Regions from separate parts of the Mesorhizobium sp. L48C026A00 genome, predicted to be linked through region 3. Evidence: predicted binding sites of a transcription regulator. Region 3 holds the regulator's gene; each other region holds the start of a gene.
What was found. Region 3 encodes PhoB, which activates phosphate uptake and scavenging genes when phosphate is short. Its sites were predicted from a motif close to TGTCATNNANCTGTCAT; they were not measured.

Region 1 (3,275 bases), on a different contig from region 3:
GGCCGTTTGCTTCTCCTGTTGCTGCGGAAGAAGAACAAACAGCCACAGCGGCTACAAAAGCCGCGGCAATCAGGGCTACACGCGCGAGTTTCACGCTCAAAGCTCCCTATCAGGGATATGGGCTCGATTTTGCTAAAATCCATGCTGCGTCGCGGCGGTGAAGCTGATCCATGGCAACCTTGCGTTGTGCCTAAACCGGTTGGCAGGAAACGGGTGGTTTGTGTGCGCTGCTTCACCCATCTGATGGCAGAAGCCGATGAAGCCAGAGGAGCAGAGCTATGACCATGCACACGGTTCCAGCAGCAGCGGTCCGATCGGCGGAAGCGCGCGTCGCCGGATATGACTGGCAGGCACTGGCCGAGGAGATGAGCTTCTATGGCTGCGCGGTGATGGAAAAGCTGCTGACACCAGAAGAATGCCGGGAGATCGCCGGGCTGTATCCCGACGAAAGCCATTTCCGCAGCCATGTCCACATGGCGCGGCACGGCTTCGGCAAGGGCGAGTACCACTATTTCCGCTATCCCTTGCCCGAGCTGATCGGCGGCTTGCGCACCGCGCTCTATCCGCGCCTTGCCGCCGTCGCCAACGACTGGAACGAACGCATGGGCGTCGCGCAGCGCTACCCGGACGAACACGCCGCGTTCCTCAAGCAATGCCACGAGCAGGGCCAGACGCGGCCGACGCCGCTCCTGCTGCAATATGGTCCCGGCGACTTCAACTGCCTGCATCAGGATCTCTACGGCGAGCTTGCCTTCCCGCTGCAGGTGGCAATCCTGCTGTCGGAACCGGACAAGGACTTCACCGGCGGCGAGTTCGTGCTGACGGAACAGCGTCCGCGCATGCAGAGCCGCGCCGAGGTGGTGCCGCTGCGCCAGGGCGATGCAGTCGCCTTCGCGGTCCACAATCGTCCGGTGCAGGGCAGCAAAGGCAGCTACCGCGTCAATCTCAGGCACGGCGTCAGCCGGCTTCGCTCCGGCATGCGCCATACCGTCGGCATTATCTTCCACGACGCGAAATAGGGCTGTCCCTGCGTGGAGGCGACCAGCAACTTCGTGCCAAGGGGATCTGTTGTCGGAGTCGGCGCCGCCCCTCATCGCCCTGCCGGGCACTTCTCCCCGTGTGACGGGGAGAAGGGACTGGTCGCACCGTGGCGGATATTCTGCAACGCTGGTGATTGGCGAAACCATCGATGAGAGCGCCCCTCTCCCCGTCACTATACGGGGAGAGGGTGCCGGCAGGCAGGTGAGGGGCAGCGCAAAGCTGAAGCGATTGGCTGCCGAACAATTCTTCAGGCAACCGCGGCAATCGCGGAAAAATAAAAATCTCACCCGCAAAGATCTTTGTCATCCAATCGTTAACCAAGGTTCATACGGTGAGCGGGTTGTTTCTCTGCCGGCGTTCGTTCGCCGGGCGGATGACTGTTGATATCTGCCAAGACTGAAAACTAGCTATTTGTTCGCGCGTCGGGGATCGCCATGATGTTTCCAGCAAGCTTTGCGTCACTACGGCGCAAATCGGCGAAGTTAAGCGGCGCCATCACGCTGGCTGTTGCCTTGATGATCGGGGCCGCTGCACAGGCCGAGCCTATCCGCGGCGCCGGATCGACACTGGCCGCCCCGATCATCGGCAAATGGGCAACGGCCTACGAGAACGCCCGCGCCGACGGCGGCGACTATGTCTCGCCCGATTGGAAGGTGGACTATGAAATCGTCGGCTCGCTCGCCGGCGTCCTGCGTCTCGATCAGCCGGATATCGACTTTGCCGTGACGGATGCGCCGATCAATGGCGCCGAACTCAAGAAGGCCGGCCGACAGCAGTTTCCGATCGTGATGGGCGCCATCGCCGTCGTCGTCAATCTCGACGGCATCGGCCCGGGAAGCCTTCGCCTGACCGGGCCGCTGCTGGCCGACATCTATCTGGGCAAGATCCAGTCATGGTCCGATCCCGCGATCAAGGCGGTGAATCCGGATGTGACGCTGCCCGATCTCAGGATCAGCGTCGTTCACCGCAAGGATGGCTCCGGCTCGACCTTTGTCTTCACGCAGTATCTGTCGGCGGTCAGCGATGAATGGAAGGCCAAATACGGCGCAAATACACTGATCTCGTGGCCGCTCGGCACTGACGCGGAAGGCACACAGAACCTCATCCAAGCCGTGCACGACACGAAGGGCGCGATCGCCTATGCCGAATCCGGCCAGGCCCAGCGCGCCAGCCTTGCCTACGCGCTGATCCAGAACAGAGCCGGCAAGTTCGTCAAGCCGGAGCCGCAGGGCGTGCAAGCTGCCGCGACATCCATCGACTGGGCGCAAACGACCGACTTCTTCGCCTCGCTGACCGATCGAGACGGCGATGCCGCCTATCCGATCAGCACGGCGGTGTTCGCGGTCGTTCAGGTCTCGGGCCGTTCGGAACATCGCTATCGCCGCGTGCACGACCTTTTCCGGCTCGCCTTCGCCCACGGCGCTGATGACGCCGCCGCGCTCGGCTACGTGCCGCTGCCGAAGGCGCTCGTCGCCCGGATCGAGCAATACTGGGCAAGGCTGGAGCCGGTCGGAAACTGAGCGGAAGAGCCAGGCCGCTGCTTCGCGCAGCGCCTGAACTGAAATTCATATCGCGCCGTGATGGCGGCTTGTTGGGGACTGCGTGACATGGACATCGATATCTTCAAGGACATCCTCGTGCCGGTGATCGGCGGGTTGGGCATTTTTATGCTCGGCCTCGACTTCATGGCCAACGGCATCCAGGCGCTGTCGGTCAACCGGATGCGCGCCTTTCTCGCCAAGGCCGCCGGAACGCCGATCAAGGGCGTGCTGGCGGGAACGCTGATCACCGGCGTCATCCAGTCGTCGACGGCGATGAGCGTCATGGTCGTCGGCCTGGTCAATGCCGGCGTCATCGCGCTTCGACCGGCGATCAGCGTGATCATGGGCGCCAATATCGGCACCACGCTCGGCAACGGGCTCATCGCCCTGCCGCTCGGTCCGCTCGGGCTGATCCTGGCCGGCGTGTTCTCGCTGATCTACTGCTTTGCCAAAAGCGAGAAGGTCAAGAACATAGCGCTTGCCGGCATGGGCTTCGCGCTGATCTTCTATGGCCTCAACCTGATGACCGGCGGCCTGCGCCCGTTGCGCAACCTGCCCGAAGTCATGGCCCTGCTGCAAACGCTGACGGCCGACTCCTACCTCAACCTGCTCAAATGCGTGTTCATCGCCGCCGGCGTGACCGCCATGATCCATTCGTCCTCGGCGACGATCGGCATTGTCATGGGCCTTGGC
Region 2 (3,275 bases), 120 kb from region 3:
TCTCAGCAAATACGCCAACGAGCCGATCGAAGGATTGAACAGAAACAGCCACAGCATGCCGGCAATCGCCGGCGCCACGGCATAAGGCCATATCAACAGCGTGCGGTAGAGGCCTTTGCCGCGCACCGCCTTCTCGGCCATGACCGCAAGCAAAAGGGCCACGCACATCGCGACGATCGCGGTCGCAAGCGAGAACACCACGGTGACCTTGATCGAATTGAGGTAGGCCGGATCGGCCAGCACCTTGCGGAAATTGGCAAACCAGACGAACCTGGTCCTCAGCCCGAACGGATCCTGTCTGAGCATCGACTGGTAAAGCGCCTGACCGGCCGGCCAGTAGAAGAAAACCAGTGTTATGGCGAGTTGCGGCGCCACCAGAAGGAAGGGCAGGATCTTGTTGGGAAAGACGACGCGTGGAGACAGGCTGATTTCCTTCGCTATCTCGGGAGACGCCCACGCGAGCTCGCGTGGGCGATATTCAAACCGACACCAACCGAGATAATCTCGTCAGTTCTCCAGCGCTTCCTTGATTGCGGCGTTGCCGCGCGCGACCGCGTTGTCGAGCGCCTGCTGAGCGGTTTGCTGGCCGGCCAGCATCTTCTCGAACTCCTCGTTCTGGATATCGCGCACTTGCGGCAGGTTCGGCAGGCGCACGCCCTTCGAGTTGTCGGTCGGCGCCTTGCCCGTCATCTGCTGGATGGGTGTCTCACGGCCGGGGTTCTTGTCATAGAAGCCCGATTTCTTGGTCGCCTCGTAGGCAGCGAGCGTCACCGGCAGGTATCCCGACTTCTGGTGCAGATATTCCTGCACATCGGTCTTGGACAGGTAGGCGAAGAATGCCGCAACGCCCTTGTATTGCTCGTCCGACTTGGCGCCGAACACCCACAGGCTGGCGCCGCCCGGCGTGGTGTTCTGCGGTGCGCCCTTGGCGTCGCTGTCGTAGGGAAGCTGGCCGATGCCATAGTTCATGCCGGACTTGACGATGTCGCCGAGGCCGCCCGACGATTCGGTGAAGATGCCGCATTCGCCGGCGAGGAAGATCTGCTTGGCTTCGGAGGTACGCCCACCATATTTGAATGTGCCGTCCTTGGCGAGGTCTGCGAGCGCCTGGAAGTGGTTGACGAAAATCGGCGCGTTGATCTTGAGTTCGACATCACCGCCGGCCAGACCGTTCTGCTGGGTCGCCCACGACACATCATTCCACGCCGCGAAATTCTCCAGATGGATCCAGGTCAGCCAGGTCGAGGTATAGCCACAAGGGGCGGCGCCGCTCGTCTTGATCTTCTTGGCGGCTTCCCACACCTCATTCCAGGTCTTGGGTGGATTGTTCACGTCGAGGCCGGCCTTCTGGAAGATATCCTTGTTGTAGTAGAGGATCGGCGAGGAGGAGTTGTAGGGGAAGGACAGCATGGTGCCGTCCGGCTTCGAATAATAGCCGACGATACCGGGCAGATACTGGCTCTTGTCGAAGGTCATACCGGCACCGGTCATCACCTCGGCAACCGGCTTGATCGCACCCTCGGCCGCCATCATCACGCCGGTGCCGACGTCGAACACCTGGAGGATATCGGGCGCCTGGCCAGCGCGGAAGGCGGCGATGCCGGCGTTCAGCGTCTCCGGATAGGTGCCCTTGAACACCGGAACCAGTTCATAGTCGCTCTGGCTGGCGTTGAAATCCTTGGAGATCTTGCCGACGACCTCGGCGTTGGCGCCGGTCATGGCGTGCCACCAGCTGATCTGCGTGACGGCGAAGGCGGAGGTGGTGGAAAGCAGGGTCAAGGTGGCGGCGACACCGGCCGCGAAGCCGAAGAACTTCATGTTTCATCTCCCGTTTGTCATTGGCGAAAGGGGCACTCTCGCAAAGCCAATATGTGCCGCCCGTGACAATTGGACAACGGTTTTGTTGCGGGCCGATGAACTTGATTTCCACTTAAAGTAGCGCACGCTTCCGAATAGGAGCCGGTGGAAAGGAATTGCCAAGCCGGCTTACGAACAAACCGGCAATAATCACCGGCGCCTAAAAGCGCGTCGCACTTTGCGCGACATGCATTAGTCCGACTTGCCGAGCGCCGTCTCGACCAGCCGCTTGGCGTCCGGGCTCGACCATTCTGCCGGGCCGTTCATGTGGGCAATCAGGCAGCCTTCACCGTCGATCAGCATGGTGACCGGCAGGCCGAGCGCCAGGCCGCGTGTCTTGAGATCGTTGAACAGCGCCATCGTCGAATCGCGGTAGTAGCCGAGCGCCTTGACGCCGGTCTCCTCGAGGAACTTCTTCGGTTTGGCGTCGTCGCCAGCATCGACATTGACCGCGACGACCTCGAAGGCGTCGCTGCCCATTTCATTCTGCAGCGCGTCGAGCGCCGGCATTTCGGCGCGGCAGGGCGCGCACCATGTCGCCCACAGATTGAGCAGCACCGTCTTGCCGGCATGGTCGGCGAGCGTCATCGGCTTGCCGTCGGGGCTGTTGAAGGCAAGGCCCTTCAGCGATTGCGGCGGATCGGCGGGCAAAAGTGCTGCAACCTGGCCGGTGGCAGCCGCCGCGACCGACTTGGCGCGGTCGGCCTTGGCGGCGCAGGCGACATCGTCCTTGCTGTCGCCAACCGCCACTTGAGCGGGGGCGTTGTTGCCAGAACCGCTTTCGCTGACATATACCGCGATCGCGCCGGCAAGCACGCCTGCCACCAAAGCGGCGAGGATGAGGCGCGGGGCCGGGAAAAATCGATTGCCGTCTGCCATTTTTTAAAACTGCTCCGGAGCACGGGTTATAGCGATGAGCGACAAGAAGGCCAGCAACCAGATGTGGGGCGGACGTTTTGCCTCGGGTCCGGCCGCGATCATGGAAGCGATCAACGCGTCGATCTCGTTCGACCGCAAACTCTACGCGCAGGACATCCGAGGCTCGATCGCCCATAGCGAGATGCTAGCGCAAACCGGCATTATTTCGGCGGCCGACCAAGAAAAAATCGCTCACGGGCTGAACACGATCCTGGCAGAGATCGAAGCCGGCACGTTCGAGTTCTCGACCAGGCTGGAAGACATCCACATGAATGTCGAGGCCCGCCTTGCCGAGCTGATCGGCCCGGCTGCCGGCCGCCTGCATACCGCCCGTTCGCGCAACGACCAGGTGGCGGTCGATCTCAGGCTATGGGTCAAGGACGAGTGCTTTCGCGTCGCCGAGGCGCTGAAGGGCCTGATCACGGCGTTCCTGGAGCGGGCCGAGGAGCATGCGGCAACGGTGATGCCGGGCTTCACCCACATGCAGGCGGCGCAGCCGG
Region 3 (3,275 bases):
TGTGCATCGCGCGCGCCATCGCGGTGTCGCCGGAAGTGATCCTGATGGACGAGCCCTGTTCGGCGCTCGATCCGATCGCCACCGCCCGCGTCGAGGAACTGATCGACGAACTGCGCCAGAACTATACGATCGTCATCGTCACCCATTCGATGCAGCAGGCGGCGCGCGTGTCGCAACGCACGGCGATGTTCCATCTCGGCTATCTGGTCGAGGAGGGCGCGACCGACAAGATGTTCACCAACCCCGACGACAAGCGCACCCAGGACTACATCACCGGCCGGTTCGGCTGAGCGGTCCGGCGAATTTCGAACACGAGGACAGCACCATGGGTGAACACACCGTCGCATCTTTCGACGAGGAACTGGAGCACATCGACCGGCTGATCCGCGACATGGACGAGCTCGCCGCCGCAATGGTCGCGGCCTCGATCCGCGCGTTGCTTGCGTCGGACAATGCGATGGCGCAGCGCGTCGTCTCGGACGACGCCATCATGGATGCGAGGCAGCGCGAACTCGATGACAGCGCCATCACGCTGATCGCCAAGCGGCAGCCGATGGCGCAGGATCTGCGCGCCGTGGTTGGCGCAATCCGCATGGCGGGCGATCTCGAGCGCATCGGCGATCTGGCCAAGAACATAGCCAAGCGGGTCAGCGCAGTCGGGCAGAGCGCGACGCCGCGTAATCTGTCGCACGGTATCGACGCGATGGCGGACCTCGTTCTTGTGCAGCTGCGCGGCGTGGTCGAGCACTATGTGTCGCGCGATGCCGGCGCGTTGAAGGAACTGCGCGCCGACGACCAGAAGATCGACGTGAAATACACGGCGGTTTTTCGCGAGCTCCTGACCTACATGATGGAGGATCCGCGCAACATCACCGCCTGCACGCACCTTCTGTTCTGCGCCAAGAATCTCGAGCGTATCGGCGATCACGTCACCAACATCGCCGAAAACGCCTACTTTGTCGTGACCGGGCAGCAATTGCCGGCGGATCGCCCGAAGCTCGACGAAACGACGATGTCGGCGCCGGCGACATGACAGGAGTGACCGGCCGATGATCGCGCCGCGCATCATGGTGGTGGAGGATGAAGAGCCGCTGGGCGTCCTCCTCCGTTACAATCTTGAATCCGAAGGCTATCAGGTCGAGGTGGTGACGCGCGGCGACGAGGCCGAAATCCGGCTGCAGGAAAACGTGCCCGATCTTTTGGTGCTCGACTGGATGGTGCCGGCGGTTTCCGGCATCGAGCTTTGCCGGCGCCTTCGGGTGCGCCCCGAAACCGAGCGGCTGCCGATCATCATGCTGACCGCGCGCGGCGAGGAGAGCGACCGGGTGCGCGGCCTTTCGACCGGGGCCGACGACTATCTGGTCAAGCCGTTCTCGACACCGGAATTCATGGCCAGGGTCAAGGCGCTGCTGCGCCGCGCCAAGCCGGAAGTGCTGTCCAGCGTGCTCAAGGTCGGCGACATCATGCTCGATCGTGAATCGCACCGGGTATATCGCAAGAAGAGCGAGATCCGGCTCGGGCCGACCGAATTCCGGCTGCTCGAATTCATGATGCGCCACCCCGGCCGGGTCTTCTCGCGCAGTCAGTTGCTCGACAATGTCTGGGGCGAGACGATCTACATCGACGAGCGCACGGTGGACGTCCATGTCGGCCGGTTGCGCAAGGCGGTCAACAATGGTCGCATGCCCGATGTCATCCGCACCATCCGCGGCGCGGGCTATGCTATCAGGGAAGACTAGGGGATGTGCTGATATTCAGGTGATGCCGGCCTGCGAACGGCTGATACCTGCGCTTACCTACAGCGCCGCGCGCCCTGTTGGGCACGCAAAGCACGCTGTAGAACTTTGATTTTGCGCACGACCTTTCCGAAATCGACCTCGATTTCGGGGTCATGCGCGGGCTCACGTACCCAAAAGTACGCTCCGCTCCGGTTCTCGGAACCCACCATTCTCGACTCGGCCTGACCTGAATCTCAACACACCCCAAGTCGCGACCCGGGAATCCTTCAAGCCACGTTCTTTCCGACCGAGCCGGCTCGTGCCTGGATGCTCGGCGCGAAAATCTCCTGATCGACGAAGCTTAGCGCCCGCATGGCGCAGCCTTCGCGGATCAGCGGCAGCTCGTTCGGCTCGGTGTCGAAGGAAATCGAACCCGAATGCTGGCCGCCGGCGGTCTGGGCGATAGCCTCGCGCAACGCCGGCTCAATCAGGTCGAAGGCGGCAGCGCTGGCGCCGACCATGGCCACCGGCGCCGGATCGATCAGCGCAAACAGGCTGCCGAGCCCGAAGCCGAGCGCCTCGCCGGCCTTGCGGTAGGCTTCCCGCTCCGGTCCGTCCATCTCGCGCGCCCGGGCCGCCAAGGCCCGCATGTCGGCGTCGCTGACATCGGCGACCGGCTCGGCGTTCTCGCTCAACAGCCTTGCGTTGCGCCAGATGGCGTAGTTGCCGGCATAAGCCTCGATGCAGCCGCGCCGCCCGCAGCGGCAAAGCGCGCCGCCCGGCCGATGGATCATGTGGCCGAATTCGCCGCCTGAGGAGTGGGTGCCGGTGAACAGCTCGCCCTTCAGCACCAGCCCCATACCGATGCCGTGCGAGAGCAGGATGGCGATGAAATCGTCGCGGTAGCGATCCGGGTGGCGCCAGCGCAGCGCCACGGCCATCATGTTGCAGTCGTTCTCCATGATGGCCGGGATGCCGAACTCGCGTTCCAGAATGTCGGCGAAGGCGATGTTCGTCTGCGGCGTGATCGGCGACCACAACATGGCGCGCGCGTGGGAATCGGTGATGCCCTGGATCGCCAGCGCGATGCGGGCGACGCTTTGGACATCGAGGTCGGGATCTTCGAGCCGGCGCCGGACGATGGCGACACATTCGTCGATCAGCGCGTCACGCGACATGGTCAGCGTGTCCAGCCGGCGCTGTTCCTCGGCGACCACTTGTCCGGCATAATCGATGACGGCGACCGACAGGAAATTCAGCGACAACACGACGGCCAACACCGCAGCGGCTTGCGGATTGAGGCTGAGGCCGACCTGCGGCCGGCCGCGTTTCAGCGAAACCGTCTCGCTCGCCTTGCTCTCGGCCAGGATGCCTTCCTGGATCAGGTCGGCAGAGATCGCCGATATGGTCGAATGGCTGAGGCCGGTGGTCGCGGCGATCTCGGTCCGCGACGGCTGGCCTGCCCGGCGCACGGCCGAAATCACCATCGCCCGGTTGCGCCGGCGCAGATCGTCATGACGGATTCCCACCGACATTTTTTGTTTCCTCCTCATTGCC

Region 1: the regulator PhoB is predicted to act here: its motif matches at 1,342-1,358, upstream of pstS (phosphate ABC transporter substrate-binding protein PstS).
Region 2: the regulator PhoB is predicted to act here: its motif matches at 1,881-1,897, upstream of ugpB (sn-glycerol-3-phosphate ABC transporter substrate-binding protein UgpB).

Annotation. Positions count from the first base shown of each region.
Region 1 covers NZ_AYWU01000007.1:128,966-132,240, reverse strand. Annotated here, with positions in the region: gene X738_RS57230 (NfeD family protein) at 1-94, opposite strand, end outside; gene X738_RS57225 (2OG-Fe(II) oxygenase) at 279-1,019, shown strand; gene pstS (phosphate ABC transporter substrate-binding protein PstS) at 1,476-2,561, shown strand; gene X738_RS57215 (Na/Pi cotransporter family protein) at 2,649-3,275, shown strand, end outside.
Region 2 covers NZ_AYWU01000002.1:209,352-212,626, reverse strand. Annotated here, with positions in the region: gene ugpA (sn-glycerol-3-phosphate ABC transporter permease UgpA) at 1-423, opposite strand, end outside; gene ugpB (sn-glycerol-3-phosphate ABC transporter substrate-binding protein UgpB) at 508-1,818, opposite strand; gene tlpA (thiol:disulfide interchange protein TlpA) at 2,050-2,736, opposite strand; gene argH (argininosuccinate lyase) at 2,771-3,275, shown strand, end outside.
Region 3 covers NZ_AYWU01000002.1:87,437-90,711, forward strand. Annotated here, with positions in the region: gene pstB (phosphate ABC transporter ATP-binding protein PstB) at 1-290, shown strand, start outside; gene phoU (phosphate signaling complex protein PhoU) at 326-1,033, shown strand; gene phoB (phosphate regulon transcriptional regulator PhoB) at 1,050-1,739, shown strand; gene X738_RS47525 (ROK family protein) at 2,006-3,253, opposite strand.